Regions from separate parts of the Xylanimonas allomyrinae genome, predicted to be linked through region 1. Evidence: predicted binding sites of a transcription regulator. Region 1 holds the regulator's gene; the other holds the start of a gene.
What was found. Region 1 encodes HspR, which represses chaperone genes until heat shock. Its sites were predicted from a motif close to AAGTTGAGTCNNNNNGACTCAACTT; they were not measured.

Region 1 (7,501 bases):
CGCCGAGTCCGAGCCGCACGGTCGCCGGGCCGGCCGGGGTCACCGGGGCCGGGTCGGACCAGGCGCGCCCCCCGCGCGAGATCCGGACGTCGTAGGACCGCCCGCCCTGGGTGGCCACCGTGGCGAGGAGCTCGGGCAGGTGCTGCGCCGTGCACTGGGCCTGTGCCGTCACGGCCACGTCCTGCGGCCAGGCGAGCGTCGCGCAGCTCGCGACCCGGACCGGCACCGAGCCGATCGTCCGCCCGTCGGCGAGCACGTCGAGCGACGTCGTCCCGTACGCCACCGGAACGGTCAGCACCTGGGACGCGCCCGCCGGCAGGACGGCCGTCACACCGCCCACCGTGAACGACACAGGAAGCGTCGAGCCGGTGTTGTCCAGCGGGATGCGCGCCCGCCGCACCGAGGTCTCGGCGGCGGGATCGTAGGTGCAGGCAGACGTCACCGGGTCGCCGGTCAACGGGCCGAGAGCCGGCGCCACCGTCGCACCGGCGTACGCCGCCGTCACGGGGGTGCGCGGGACGACGCCCTGCACGGGCGGGTCGCCGTCGACGTCGGCGACCCAGCGGTACAGGTCGAACTCCGCGACACCGCTGGGCAGGGAGGCGAGGCCCGTGTCGAGCACGAGGGTCGTGGTCGCGCCCGGGTCGAGGGTGACCGGGTCGCTCGTGACCCCCGCCGCCCGCAGCGCGACGCGGAACGGCTCCGCCGTGTCGTTCGTGATGGTGCCGGCCACCTGCAACGTCCCGCCCACGTTCTGTACGGCCGCCGACGTCGTCGCGTCCCAGACCGGGTCGTAGCAGTCGACGGCGTCGAACTGGCCGGCCGCAAGCGTCGTCGAGTACTCGGTGCCGGCCACCGTCGTCGTGAGAGTCCAGGTGCCGGTGCCTGCCGGCACGCGCAGGCCGTCGTGGACGGTGAGGTCCGCGCTCTGCCCCGGCGTGAGCACCGACGACGTCGCGGACCCGCCGGCCGCGTCGAGGCGGGCGGTGACCGCCAGGTGGGTGGTGTTGCGGTAGGTGCCCCGGACGGTGGCGTCGGCAGTCCCGACGCCGCCCGTCGCCGCGCACACCGCGGCGATCCCGGTCTCGGCGTGCGCGCCGTGCCACGGCCGCGCGACCGTGAAGGTGCCGCTCGAGGAGACCGCGTGCCCGCCGGCGACGACAGGCCGGGCGTCGACCTGCATCGCCCCGGCGCCCGAGGTCGCGGGGGCGACGACGTGCAGCACGGCCGCGACCTGGGCGTCGGGCGAGAGCGCCGCGTCCGGGTCGGTACACGTCACGGACTGCGGGGCGTCCGCGGCGGCGGCGCACGTCAAGCCGTCCGCTCCGGCGAGCAGCAGGCCGTCCGGCAGTGCGACGTCGACCGACCAGCCTGCCGCGGCGTCGACGTCGCCCGTGTTGGTGACGGACAACGGCAGGTCGCCGAGGCCTGGGTTGACGAGATCGGGGATCGTCCCCCAGGCGGCCGTGAGCTCCGCCCCGAACGGGTCGACCGCGGCCGGCGGGACGTCGACCGGACTCCGGAGGATGCCGTCGGCCCAGATCTCGCCGCTGATCTTGTAGCTGCCACCGTCGCGCGCGAGCACGTCGAAGGCGACGGTCGCCGCCGCGCCACCGGTGATGTCGCCGAGATCGCAGAGGACGTCGCCGGAGCCGTCGGCCCCCAGGCTGCAGCCCGGTGCGTCGGGCGACAGCAGCGACGCGCTGCGGCCCACGGACGCGGACCCGAGATCAGGGTCGAGGCCCGTGGCCAGGCTCAGCCGCACGGTCGTGTCGCGCGCGGTCTGCTCACCCTTGTTGAGCACCTTCATCGTCACGCGCTGGGGCACGCGCGGCTGGAGAGTGCCCGTGCCCACCGGCGCGACGACCAGCCGCGCGGGCTCCCCGAGGAGGAACACCTGGCCGAGCACCGACGTGTCCGACGGCGAGATGCTCGGGGCGGGGCCGGGGGTGAGCGGAGCCGCGGTCGACGCCGACGCCGTGACGACCGTCGACGGGGGCGGCCCGAGGGCGTCGGTCGTCGGGCTGATGGCCTGGAGCATCGAGACCACGCCGACGGCGGCGATCGCGACGGCGCCCGCAGCCGCAGCCATGCTGGTGCCGCCGAGGATCGCGCCCGCACCCGCGGTCGCGGCGACGGTCGAAGCGACCGCGGAGGTCGCGGCCCCACCCGCCACGGCGGCGCTGGTCGCGGCACCCGCGGCACCAGCGGCCGCACCGGTCGCCGCACCAGCACCAGCGGCCGCACCGGTCGCCGCACCAGCACCCGCTGCCGCACCGGTCGCCGCACCAGCACCCGCTGCCGCACCGGTCGCCGCACCAGCACCCGCTGCCGCACCGGTCGCCGCACCAGCACCCGCTGCCGCACCGGTCGCCGCACCAGCACCCGCTGCCGCACCGGCGTTGGCGACGACGGCGCTGCCCGCCACGCCGGTCGCGGCGTTGGCGGCCGCGGCGGCTCCGACGGCGGATCCGGACGCGGCCGAGCCGGCGACCGCCCCGGCCGCAGCGGTCCCTGCCGCCGAGGCGCCGACGAGCGTGCCCAGGGGCAGCGCCCCGATCAGCCCGAGCCCAGCGACGCCCAGGACGAGCGGGGCGATGACGCCACGCATCCCGTGCGCGACGTCGGACAGCTCGAGCACGAGCGTGCGGCAGTCGCCGCAGGTCTTGAGGTGCGCGTCGACCTTGGCGACCTCGCGGTTGGCGAGCGACCCGCGCACGTACCCGCCGAGCAGGGCGTTGATGGTGCGGCAGCCGTCCGCGGGCGAGTTCGACAGGTGCTGCTGCAGGTACCCGACCCGCAGGCCCTCGCGTGCGCGGTAGGCCAGCGCGGAGACTCCGTTGGGCGTCAGCCCGAGGATCGACGCGATCTCGGCGGGCGTGCAGCCCTCGACCTCGGTGTACCAGAGCACGGCCTGCCACCGCTCCGGAAGGCTCTGGTAGGCGCGCGACACCACCGACTTCTCGAACCCCGCCAGGGCGGGGTCCTCCGAGGACGGCTCGGCGTGCAGCAGCGACTCGAACGTCGCCGGGTCGTTCGTGGGGTGCGTGCGCTGGTGGCCCCTGGACAGCTCGACGGCGGCGTTCTTGACCACGGTGAACAGGTAGGCGCGGAACATCTGGTCGGGGCCCTGGCCCGACTGGAGCACGCCGAGCACGCGCGCGAACGCGTCGGCGACGACGTCCTCCGCGTCGGCGACGTTCCGCACGTACGACAGTGCCAGTCGCCGCGCCGCGGCAGCGTGCCGTTCGTAGAGTGCGCCGTAGGCGGCGAGATCTCCTCCGCGCACCTCAAGGATCAGCTCCGCGTCGCTCGGGACAGGGAGCTGATCGCCCGGTTCGATGTAGACGTCTGTCACGACCCCCGCCGTACTGCCTTGCACTGGAGCGCTGCCCGCACGCAGGTGAGGCGGGACTCGCGTCACGATACGCCGATGTCACCCGTCCGCCGAGGGTGAAACCGAAGTGTGGACAGGCCCCGAAGGTGGTCCTTCCTGCCGCGCTGCGGGATGATGGGCCGCCATAAGGGGGTGGTCTGACGTGAGCCGGTTCCCGGCTGGAGCATCGCGTGCCGGTGACGTGCGCGAGCGCTGGCGAGCCACAAGCCTCGCCGACGTCTGGCTGCGACCGGGTGACTGGTACCACCCGGCCGTCGATGCACTCGCCGAGGCCGTCGAGGCGGGCCGTGGCCCCGGCGCGGCGGCAGCGCGTCTCGGCGCCGCCCGCGGTGCGAACGGCGTCGGCATGGGAGAGGCCATCGACGACCTCATGTGCCTGTACCGCGCGATGGGCCGCCCGACGGACCCCGACGCCCTGCGCGCGCTGTCGGTCGGCTGGGCGGAGAGCCACGAGTCGGCACCCTCCCGCGCGGCGGTGCGCGACCCGGCGACGGGCCTGCCCACGGCCGACTACTTGTGCGAGCGCCTGCGCGAGACGTATGGCGAGGCGCAGCGGGCGGGGACGACGCCCGCGGAGACCGCGTGCCTGGTGGTGCTCGACGTCGCGCTCGACGATCTCGACAGGTGGCGGCGGACCGCCCGGTCGGCGACCGTCGGCCGCACGCTCGACCAGGTGTTCGGTGAGGGCCACCCGATGGCCGCGCTCACCGACGGTCTGTACGCCGTCCTGTGCCCGCGTGACCGGATCACTCCCCACCTGGCGCAGACGCTGCGGCGCGTGATCGAGAAGAACGCAGAGATCCTCGGGCTGGCGGCCGCGATGCGGCGACCGACGCGCGTGTGGATCGAGCGGCTCCCCACGTCGTACAGCGACGCCGTCGATCTTGTGGGACAGCTCGCCCGGTGAGAGCGGTCTCAGGCCTCGCGGGACCCGCGGCCTGGCCGCCACAGCACGAGCGCGCCGCCGCTCAGGGACCCGTGCGAGTCGATGTCGACGCTCCGCGCACGACGCCCGCGCTGCACGACGACGACCTCGCCCTCGGCGCCGGCCGCGAACACGCGACGCTCGGCCTGGAACTGCTGCGTCTGGTAGGCGATCAGCTCGGCGAGCTTCTCCTCCAGCACGCTGACGTGGCGTTCCAGGTCGAGGATGCGCTTGATCCCCGCGAGGTTGATGCCCTCGACCTGCGCCAGCCGCTGCACCTCGAGCAGGCGCGCGACGTCGCGGCGCGAGTAGCGCCGCCCGCGGCCGACGGTCCGGCGCGGCACGACCAGGCCGAGCCGGTCGTACTGCCGCAGCGTCTGCGGGTGCATGCCCGCCAGCGTCGCCGCCTGGGTGACCGTGAGGACGGGTGCGTCGTCGTTCATGGCTAGGCCTGGGCGGCCCGCGCCGCCAGGTCGGCGCGCACGTCGGCGAGGTCGCTCTCGGCGGCGAACGCCTCGAGCGCTTCCTTGGCCTTCTTGCTGAGTTTCTGCGGGACGGCGACCTGCACCGTCACGAGCAGGTCGCCCGTGCCCTTCGAGGTGGCGACTCCGCGGCCCTTGACGCGCAGCACGCGGCCCGACGGCGTGCCCGCCGGCACCTTGAGCCGCACGGGGTCGCCGCTGAGGGTGGGCACCTCGATCTGGGCGCCGAGCGCGGCCTCGGCGAACGTGACGGGCACGGTCGCGCGCAGGTCGCGGCCCGAGAGCGTGAACAGCGGGTGCGTGCCGACGTGCACGGTGATGACGAGGTCACCCGCGGCGCCCCCGGCGGTTCCGGGCCGGCCCTTGCCCCGGATGCGCAGCTTCTGGCCGTCGTTGACGCCCGCGGGGAGGCGCGTGGTGACCTTCTTGCCGTCGACGGTGAGCTCGACGGTCGCGCCCTCGACGGCCGTGCGGAACGGGAGGGTGGTCTCGGCCGCGAGGTCGGCGCCCTTCTCGGGCGTCTGGAAGCCTGCGCGCCGTCCGCCGCCGAAGCCGCGCCCGCCGCCACCGCCGCCGCCGAACATCGACCCGAGGATGTCCTCGAACCCGGCGCCGCCCGCGGTGTAGCGCGTGCGCGGGTCCGCCCCGGGCGCCCCGCCGCCGAACATGGCGCCGAAGATGTCCTCGAACCCGCCGCCGCCCGCTCCGGGGCCGCCGGCCTGGAATCGGGCACCGCCGCCCGCCATCGCACGGATGGCGTCGTACTGCTTGCGCTGCTCGGCGTCCGAGAGCACGGCGTAGGCCTCGCCGATCTCCTTGAACTTGGCTTCGGCCTTGGCGTCACCCTGGTTCTGGTCGGGGTGGTACTGCCGCGCGAGCTTGCGGTATGCCTTCTTGACCGCAGCATCGTCGGCGTCCTTGGGGACGCCGAGCGCGGCGTAGAAGTCCTTCTCGATCCAGTCCTGACCGGTCACCCGACGCCTCCTTCCTTGGTGGGTGCCCGGTGGCCGGACCCTGGGGTCCGGCCACCGGGCCGTGGGACTGCGAGCCCTTACTCGGGCCCGACGACGCCGACGCGCGCGGCGCGGACCACGCGCTCGCCGATCCGGTAGCCGGGCTCGACGACGAGCTCGATCGTCGTCGCCGTCGCGTCGTCGGTGGTGCGGTGCATGAGCGCCTCGTGGACCGTGGGGTCAAACTCCTCGCCCACGGTGCCGTAGCGCTCGATGCCGAACCGGGCGAGCGACGCGTCGAGCTTCTCGGCGATCGCGGCCATGGGCCCGGTGAGCTCGGCGTGCGCCTTGGCCCGTTCGATGTCGTCGAGCACGGGCAGCAGCGCCGTGAGCACGTCCTCCAAGCCGCGCGTCCGCGCGACCTCCTGGTCGCGCAGCGCACGGTTGCGGTAGTTGGTGAACGACGCCCGCTCGCGCTGGAGCGCGTCGAGGTGCTCGGCCGCCTCGGCCTTGGCCTTCTCGAGCTCGGCCGTCTCCGCGGAGGGCTCGAAGTCGAGCCCGGCGAGCGGGTCTCCGGCCGGGGCGCCCCCCTCACGGGGGGCACCGGTGGCCGGGTCGACCTTGCGCTTGTCCGAGAACGCGAAGGGCTTGTCGCCCTCCGGGACCTCGGGCGTGCCCTGCGGCTCGTCGGTCACTTGGTCTCGTCCTCGTCCACGATCTCGGCGTCGACGACGTCGTCGTCCGACGACGGCGCGGACCCGGCCGCGTCGCCCTCGGCGCCCGCCTCGGGCTGCTGGGCGTAGAGCGCCTCGCCGATCTTCTGCGACGACGCGCCGAGCTTCTCGTACGCGGCCTTGACGGCGTCGGCGTCCTCGCCCTCCAGGGCGGTCTTGACGGCGGCGATGTCGGCCTCGACCTCGGTCACGACGTCGGCGGGGAGCTTGTCGCGGTTGTCCGCGATCTGCTTCTCCATCGAGTAGGCGAACGACTCGGCCTGGTTGCGGGTCTCGGCCTCCTCGCGGCGCTGCTTGTCCTCGGCGGCGTGCGCCTCGGCGTCCTTGATCATGCGGTCGATGTCCTCCTTCGGGATGGCCGAGCCACCCGTGATGGTCATCGACTGCTCCTTGCCCGTGCCGCGGTCCTTGGCGGACACGTGCACGATGCCGTTCGCGTCGATGTCGAAGGTGACCTCGATCTGCGGCATGCCGCGCCGGGCGGGGGCGATGCCGGTCAGCTCGAACGTGCCGAGCGGCTTGTTGTCGCGCGTGAACTCGCGCTCGCCCTGGAACACCTGGATCGCGACGGAGGGCTGGTTGTCCTCGGCCGTCGAGAAGATCTCCGAGCGCTTGGTCGGGATGGCGGTGTTGCGCTCGATGAGCTTGGTCATCACGCCGCCCTTGGTCTCGATGCCGAGGGACAGCGGCGTGACGTCGATGAGCAGGACGTCCTTGCGGTCGCCCTTGATGACACCGGCCTGGAGCGCGGCGCCGACGGCCACGACCTCGTCGGGGTTGACGCCCTTGTTGGGCTCCTTGCCGCCGGTCAGCTCGCGCACGACGTCGGCGACGGCGGGCATGCGGGTCGAGCCGCCCACCAGGACGATGTGGTCGATGTCGGAGACCGAGATCCCGGCGTCGCGGATGACGTTGTGGAACGGCGCCTTGGTGCGGTCGAGCAGGTCCTGCGTCATCTGCTGGAACTGGGCCCGCGTGAGCTTCTCGTCCAGGTGGACGGGGCCGTTCTC
Region 2 (7,501 bases), 510 kb from region 1:
CGGGGCCGTGCGGCAGGGTCAGCGTGCGGGCGTAGCGCAGCGCTGAGGGGTCGAGGGATGCGGACTCGACGCCGTCCATGGCGCGCGCCGCGAGGAAGGCGAAGATGCCGGGCGCGTCGAACGGGGCGCGCACGGGCAGGCGGAGCGCGAGGCGCACGGTGGTTTCCGCGCGGGGCAGGACTCGCGCGGGGTGCGCACGCTCGCCGTCGGCCGGGCGTGCCGGCGCATGGCCCGGGCCGTGGTCGTGGCCGTCGGCGCCCTGCAGGCCGTCTGCGCCGTCGGGGCCGCGCAGGCCGTCGCCGCCGTCGGCCCCGCGCAGGCTCTCGGCCGCACCGGCACCGCGTGGAGCCTCGCCGCGTGCGGGGCCTGGGTCGCGTGCGGGGCCGCGGTTCGGTGCGGGGACCGGGGCGCGGGCCGCCTCGTCGTGTGCCGCCTCGTCGTGTGCCGCCCGGTCGTGTGCCGCCCTGTTGTGTGCCGCCCGGTCGTGTGCCGCCTGGCCCCGCCGCCCTGCGCGGACCCGCGTGGCCGCCCCCCGCAGCGCTCCGGGCGTCGTGGCGAAGACGTCCTGCACGGTGTCGTTGAACTGGCGGATCGACCCGAACCCGGCCGCGAAGGCGACGTCGGCGAGCCTCAGGTCGGTGCCGGCGAGCAGCGCCCGCGCCGTCTGCGCCCGCTGCGCGCGGGCGAGCGCGAGCGGCCCGGCGCCGAGCTCGGCGACGAGCAGCCGGTGGACGTGCCGGGGGCTGTAGCCGAGCCGCCCCGCGAGCCCGGCGACGCCCTCGCGGTCGACGACGCCGTCCGCGAGCAGGCGCATGGCCCGCCCGGCGAGGTCGCGGCGCAGGTTCCACGCGGGCGTGCCGGGTGCCGCCTCGGGCAGGCAGCGCTTGCAGGCGCGGTAGCCGGCCTCGTGGGCGGCGGCGGACGTGAGGTAGAACGTGACGTTCTCGGGCCGCGGGGTGCGTGCCGGGCACGACGGCCTGCAGTAGATCCGGGTGGTGTGCACGGCCGTGAAGAACTGCCCGTCGAACCGGGCGTCGCGCGCGGCGATCGCGCGGTAGCGCTCGGCGAACAGGTCGGTCCCGGTGGCGGTCATGCGGCCATCGTGACCTGCCGCGGCTCGTCGCGGCTAGCGGGATTCGGACATGACGGCGTGAGGTGTCGCGCCACGCCGCCGCGCGAGCCGGTGCCTCACGCGGGCACGCGCGCTCCCAGCCAGTCGACGACCGCCCGCAGGTACTCCTCGCGCGCGGGCGGCGGCGACAGTGCGAGGTCGTGCGCGCCGCCCTCGACCGTCACGAGCTGCACGTCGCGCCCCAGGTGCCGTGCGCCGCGCCGGATGTGTGCGACGTCGAGCACCGAGTCGGTGGTCAGCAGCGCGTCGTGGGCGTGCCGGTGCGGCCCCGACCGTGCCGAGACGAGCACGAGCGTCGGCACCGCGACGTCGAGTCCGTGCCGGAGCCGCCGCTGTGCCGCGCGCACGGACCGGAACCAGCCGGCCCGCACGGGGAAGCCCTCGACCGGCTTCCAGGCGAGGTCGTAGCCCCAGGCCTCGTGCAGCGCTCGCCCGTAGTGCTCGCCCAGCCCGCCGAGGGGGAGCCGTGGCGCGACGCGTCCGACGACGTCGACCAGCCGCGTCACGGGCCCGCGCAGCAGCCAGTTCTCGTTGAGGTCGAACCACGGGCTGTTGAGCACGAGGGCATCGACGCGTCCGGGCCGGCTCGCGGCCCAGAGCGACGTCACCAGGCCGCCCATCGAGTGGGCCAGGACCACGAGCGTCGTGTGCCCGGCCGCGCGCACGGCCCCGGCCGCGGCGTCCAGGTCGCGCGCGTGCAGCGCGATGTCCGGGACCAGGTTGGGGTCGTGGCCCGCGGCGGCGTGCGCCGCCAGGGACCGCCCGTATCCGCGCAGGTCGACGGCGTAGAAGGCGTAGCCCGCGGCCGCGAGCGCGCGTGCGACGTGCGGGTGGAAGAAGTAGTCGACGAACCCGTGGACGTAGAGCACGGCGACCGGGCGCGGGCCGTCGTCGCCGTCGACCGACGGGGTGTGGCGCACGAGCGTGGCCTGCGCGCCGTCGCGCAGGGGAGCGGTCGCTGCTCGAACTCCTCGCCCAGGACGTCGGGCTGCCAGCGGGGTGCGTCGCTCATGCCTCGGTGCATGCGTCCATGCTGCCAGGTCGGCCTGGCCTGCGGGTTCCCGGTTGGCATTCAAAGTTGAGCGGAATAGACTCAACTTTGCGATGGTTGCCCCGGCAGGCAACCGCCACCCATCCCGGATCACTCGCGGAGCACGTATGGACACCAAGTTCACGACCATGTCGCAGCAGGCCCTCGGCGACGCCGTCCAGTCGGCGTCCGCGGCCGGCAACCCTCAGCTCGAACCCGCTCACCTGCTCGCGTCGCTGCTCGCGCAGCAGGGCGGCGTCGCCGTCGGGCTGCTCGATGCCGTCGGCGCGAACACGCAGGAGATCGGCCGCAAGGTGCGCGCCGCGCTCGTCGCGCTGCCCCAGGCCAGCGGCACGACGACGGCGCAGCCGCGCGCGAGCCGCGCCACCGCCGTCGCGCTGGAGACCGCCCAGAAGGAGGCGCAGGCGCTCGGCGACGAGTACGTCTCGACAGAGCACCTGCTGATCGGCATCGCCGCCGGTCAGAGCCCCGCCGCGCAGGCGCTCACCGCCGCCGGCGCGACCCCCGACGCGCTGCGGGCCGCGCTGCCCGCCGTGCGCGGCTCTTCCCGCGTGACCAGCGCCAACCCCGAGGGCACCTACAAGGCCCTGGAGCAGTACGGCACCGACCTCACCCAGCGCGCCCGCGACGGCAAGCTCGACCCGGTCATCGGGCGCGACTCCGAGATCCGCCGCGTCATCCAGGTGCTCTCGCGGCGCACCAAGAACAACCCCGTGCTCATCGGCGAGCCCGGCGTCGGGAAGACGGCCGTCGTCGAAGGCCTCGCGCAGCGCATCGTCGCGGGCGACGTGCCCGACTCGCTGCGCGGCAAGCGGCTCGTGGCGCTCGACCTGGCCAGCATGGTCGCGGGTGCCAAGTACCGCGGCGAGTTCGAGGAGCGGCTCAAGGCCGTGCTGGAGGAGATCCAGTCCTCCGACGGCGAGGTCGTCACGTTCATCGACGAGCTGCACACCGTCGTCGGCGCGGGCGCCGGCGGCGAGGGCGCCATGGACGCGGGCAACATGCTCAAGCCCATGCTGGCCCGCGGCGAGCTGCGCCTCGTGGGAGCGACGACGCTCGACGAGTACCGCGAGCACATCGAGAAGGACCCGGCCCTGGAGCGCCGCTTCCAGCAGGTCTTCGTGGGCGAGCCGTCCGTGGAGGACACGGTCGCGATCCTGCGCGGGCTCAAGGAACGGTACGAGGCCCACCACAAGGTGACCATCGCCGACTCCGCGCTCGTCGCGGCCGCAACCCTGTCCGACCGTTACATCTCGGGCCGCCAGCTGCCCGACAAGGCCATCGACCTGGTCGACGAGGCCGCCTCGCGGCTGCGCATGGAGCTCGACTCGTCGCCCGTCGAGATCGACGAGCTGCAGCGCGCCGTCACGCGCCTGGAGATGGAGGAGGTCGTGCTGAGCGAGTCGACCGACGCCGCCTCCGTCGAGCGTCTCGGCCGCCTGCGCGCCGAGCTCGCCGACAAGCGCGAGGCCCTCGCCGGGCTCACCGCCCGCTGGGAGGCCGAGAAGGCCGGCCACAACCGGGTGGGCGACCTGCGCGCCCGCCTCGACGAGCTGCGCGTCGACGCCGAGCGCAAGCTGCGCGACGGCGACCTCGAGGGCGCCGCGCGCATCCAGTACGGCGAGATCCCGGCCGTCGAGAAGGAGCTGGTGGAGGCGGAGTCCGCCGAGTCCGGCCACGCCCCCGACGGCGGTACGGGTTCGTCCACCACCGACGCCGGATCCGGGGCAAACCCGTACCCCCAGCGGGAAGCGCCCATGATCGCCGACAAGGTCGGGGCCGACGAGGTGGCCGAGGTCGTGGCCGCGTGGACCGGGATCCCCGCCGGACGGCTGCTTCAGGGGGAGACCGAGAAGCTGCTGTCCATGGAGTCCGTCATCGGGGCCCGGCTCATCGGGCAGGCCGCCGCCGTGCAGGCCGTGTCCGACGCCGTCCGGCGCGCCCGCGCCGGGGTCGCCGACCCCGACCGGCCCACCGGGTCCTTCCTGTTCCTCGGGCCCACCGGCGTCGGCAAGACCGAGCTGGCCAAGGCGCTCGCGGACTTCCTGTTCGACGACGAGCGCGCCATGGTCCGCATCGACATGTCCGAGTACGGGGAGAAGCACTCGGTCGCCCGGCTGGTCGGGGCGCCCCCCGGGTACGTCGGCTACGAGGAGGGAGGTCAGCTCACCGAGGCGGTGCGCCGCCGTCCGTACTCGGTCGTGCTGCTCGACGAGGTCGAGAAGGCCCACCCCGAGGTCTTCGACATCCTGCTCCAGGTGCTCGACGACGGCCGCCTGACCGACGGCCAGGGCCGCACCGTCGACTTCCGCAACGTGATCCTCGTGCTGACGAGCAACCTGGGCTCGCAGTTCCTCGTGGACCCGACGCTGTCGGACGAGGGCAAGCGCGAGGCCGTGATGACGACCGTCCGGGCGTCGTTCAAGCCCGAGTTCCTCAACCGGCTCGACGACGTCGTGGTGTTCGACGCGCTGTCGCTCGACGAGCTGGGCAAGATCGTCGACCTGCAGGTGCGCGCCTTCGCCGGCCGCCTCGCCGACCGGCGCATCCAGCTCGACGTCACGCCGGCCGCACGCGAGTGGCTGGCCCTCGAAGGGTTCGACCCCGCGTACGGGGCGCGCCCGCTGCGCCGCCTGGTGCAGCGCGAGATCGGCGACCGCCTGGCCCGGCTGCTCCTGGCCGGGGAGGTGCACGACGGCGCCACGGTGCTGGTCGACCGGCCGGACGACCTGGAGGTGGAGGGGCTGACGCTGAGCACCCGCGAGGGCTGAGCGGCGTCAGGCCCCGGACAGTCGCGCGAACGTCTCCCGCAGGGCCGGGTAGAGCGTCGCGTACGCCGGGTAGAGCCCGTCGTACACGGCGACGTCGCCCGGCTCGGGAACGATGTCGTGCCCTGCGGCGACGAACCGGTTCACGGGGCTCGGCCCCGCGTCGGCGGGTCCGGCGATCCAGGCGTGAGCCTGGATCGCCGCGCCCGCGGCGCTCACCTCGCCGTCCGCGCACACCCGGACGCGACGCCCGGTGACCGATGCGACGACCTGTGCCCACAGCGGTGACCGCGCCCCGCCGCCGACGGCGCGCAGCTCGCGCGCCGACGTGCCCGTGGCGGCCTCCAGCAGGCCGAGCTGGAGCCGCAGCTCGAACGCGACGCCCTCCAGCACGGCCCGGTACAGGTGTGCCGGGGTGTGCCGCCCGTGCCACCCGACGACGGCGCCGCGCGCGAGCGGGTCCCAGTGCGGGGTCTGCGCGGCGTTCCAGTAGGGCAGCACGAGCAGCCCCTCGGCTCCGGGCGGGACCGCTGCTGCGGCCGTCTCCATCGTGGTCACGTCGGAGCCCGCGAACCGGGCGGCCCAGTCGGCGACGTACGCGGCCGCGTTGAGCACCGTCTCCAGGATGTATGTGCCGGGTCGCACCCCGGCGAGCGTGCGGAACGCGGGGCTGGTCAGGTAGGTGCCGGCCGCGACCCCGCACACCATGGACGTGCCCAGGTTGAGGTAGGCCACGCCCGGTTCCTCGACGCCGAGCGCGATCCCGGCCGACTGCCCGTCGCCGATGCCGGCGACGAGTGTCACGCCCGGCTCGAGCCCGAGCCGCTCGGCGACGTCGGGAAGCAGGCCCCCGATGGCCTCGCCGCCCGCGACGAGCGTGGGCAGCCCGATGCCGCCCGGGCGGGCGTCCTGGGACGTGGCGGTCGCGGCCTCTCCCCGTGACACGCCTCGTCGTGACACACGGGGACGCCCGGCAGCAGCATCGAGCCCGGCCGCATCGAGCCCGGCAGCATCGAGCCCGGCCGCCGTCAGGAGCGCGGGGGACCAGGTCAGGTGCTCCAGGTCGAACAGGCCGAGGGTGTCCGCCGACGCGTGGCTCGTCGCCAGCCGGCCCGTCAGCCGCAGCGCGAGGTACGCCTGCACGTCCGCGAGGTACGCGGCGCGGGCGACGACGCCGGGCTCGTGCTCGGCGAGCCAGGCGAGCTTGTAGATCGCGGGCGTCGTGTCGGGCGGCTTGCCCGAGACGTCGTGCACCGACCGACCGCCGGGCAGGGGTTGCGACCCGAGCCGCGCGATCTGCTTCGACGCGCGTGAGTCGACCCACAGGATCGCGGGCCGCAGCGGTGCGCCGTCGGCGTCGAGCAGCACGAACGACTCGCGCTGGTGGGTGATCGCCATCGCCGTCACGCGCGCCCGGTCGGCGCCGGTCAGGGCGCCGACGGCGGAGCCGACCGCGGCGAGCGTCGCGTCGAACCATGCCGTCGCGTCCTGCTCGTGGAACCCGGGCGCGGGTGTCGCCGTCGTCAGTGGTGCGGCGCCCGTCGCGACGACGGCCCCGGACGCGTCAGCGACGACCGCCTTGGCTGCCGTCGTCGAGCAGTCGACGGCGACGACGAGCGGGCCGCCGCTCACGGCGCCACCACGACCTTGAGCCCTTGGCGCGCCACCGCGACCTCGAAGGCGCGGGCGGCGTCGTCGAGCGTGAACGTGTGCGAGACCAGGGAGCGCACGTCGACCCGCCCGCTGGTGACCAGGTCGATCGCGCGCGGGTAGACCTCCTTCATGCGCCGGGCCATGCGGAACGTGAGGCCCTTGCGGCGGGCGTGCGCGGCGGGGAACGCGGTGTGGTCGTCGTCGGGGATGCCGGCGAGCACGACGGTTGCACCCGGCCGGGCGGCGGCGACGCTGGTCGCGACGGCGTCGTCGTTGCCGGCGCACTCGATGACGGTGTGCGCCCCGGGCCCGACGGCGTCGTGCAGCGCGGCGGCGAACCCGCCCGCGGCGGGGTCGAGCACGACGTCGGCCCACCGGGCGGCGGCCGCCCTTCGGTGCGCGAGCGGTTCGACGGCGACGGCTCGCGTCGCCCCGGCGGCCCGCGCGACCTGGAGCGCGCACAGCCCGATGGGCCCGCAGCCGACGACGACGACCGTCCCGCCGACGCGCGGGTGCGACAGGTCGACGGCGTGGATGGCGACGCCGAGCGGTTCGAGCATGGCGACGTCGGCGTCGTCGAGCGTGTCCGGGACGGCGTGCACCCGGTCCTCGGGCCAGGCGACGAGCTCGCGCAGCGCGCCGTCGGTCTCGCCGTGGCCGGCGAACCGCACCTGCGGGCACAGGTTGCCGTGGCCCTCGACGCACAGGTCGCAGCGACCGCACGGCACGGCTGGGTCGACGGCGACGCGCTCGCCCGCGCGCGGCCCGGAGGCGATGACGCCGCCGAGCTCGTGCCCCAGCACCAGGGGGCGGGTGAGGGTCGCGTCGCCGATGCCGCCGTCGGCGAACCAGTGCAGGTCGGAGCCGCACAGCCCGACGGCGGTGACGCGCACCAGC

Region 2: a site for HspR is predicted at 2,208-2,232, ahead of clpB (ATP-dependent chaperone ClpB). Genes of this name have one in related genera too.

What each region holds. Positions count from the first base shown of each region.
Region 1 is NZ_CP035495.1:3,124,643-3,132,143, reverse strand. It holds gene ET495_RS14090 (sigma-70 family RNA polymerase sigma factor) at 1-3,358, opposite strand, end outside; gene ET495_RS14085 (hypothetical protein) at 3,540-4,304, shown strand; gene ET495_RS14080 (heat shock protein transcriptional repressor HspR) at 4,313-4,765, opposite strand; gene ET495_RS14075 (DnaJ C-terminal domain-containing protein) at 4,768-5,778, opposite strand; gene grpE (nucleotide exchange factor GrpE) at 5,856-6,452, opposite strand; gene dnaK (molecular chaperone DnaK) at 6,449-7,501, opposite strand, start outside.
Region 2 is NZ_CP035495.1:2,612,820-2,620,320, reverse strand. It holds gene ET495_RS18810 (DNA-3-methyladenine glycosylase 2 family protein) at 1-1,093, opposite strand, end outside; gene ET495_RS11950 (alpha/beta hydrolase) at 1,189-2,052, opposite strand; gene clpB (ATP-dependent chaperone ClpB) at 2,291-4,954, shown strand; gene ET495_RS11940 (xylulokinase) at 4,961-6,583, opposite strand; gene ET495_RS11935 (zinc-binding dehydrogenase) at 6,580-7,501, opposite strand, start outside.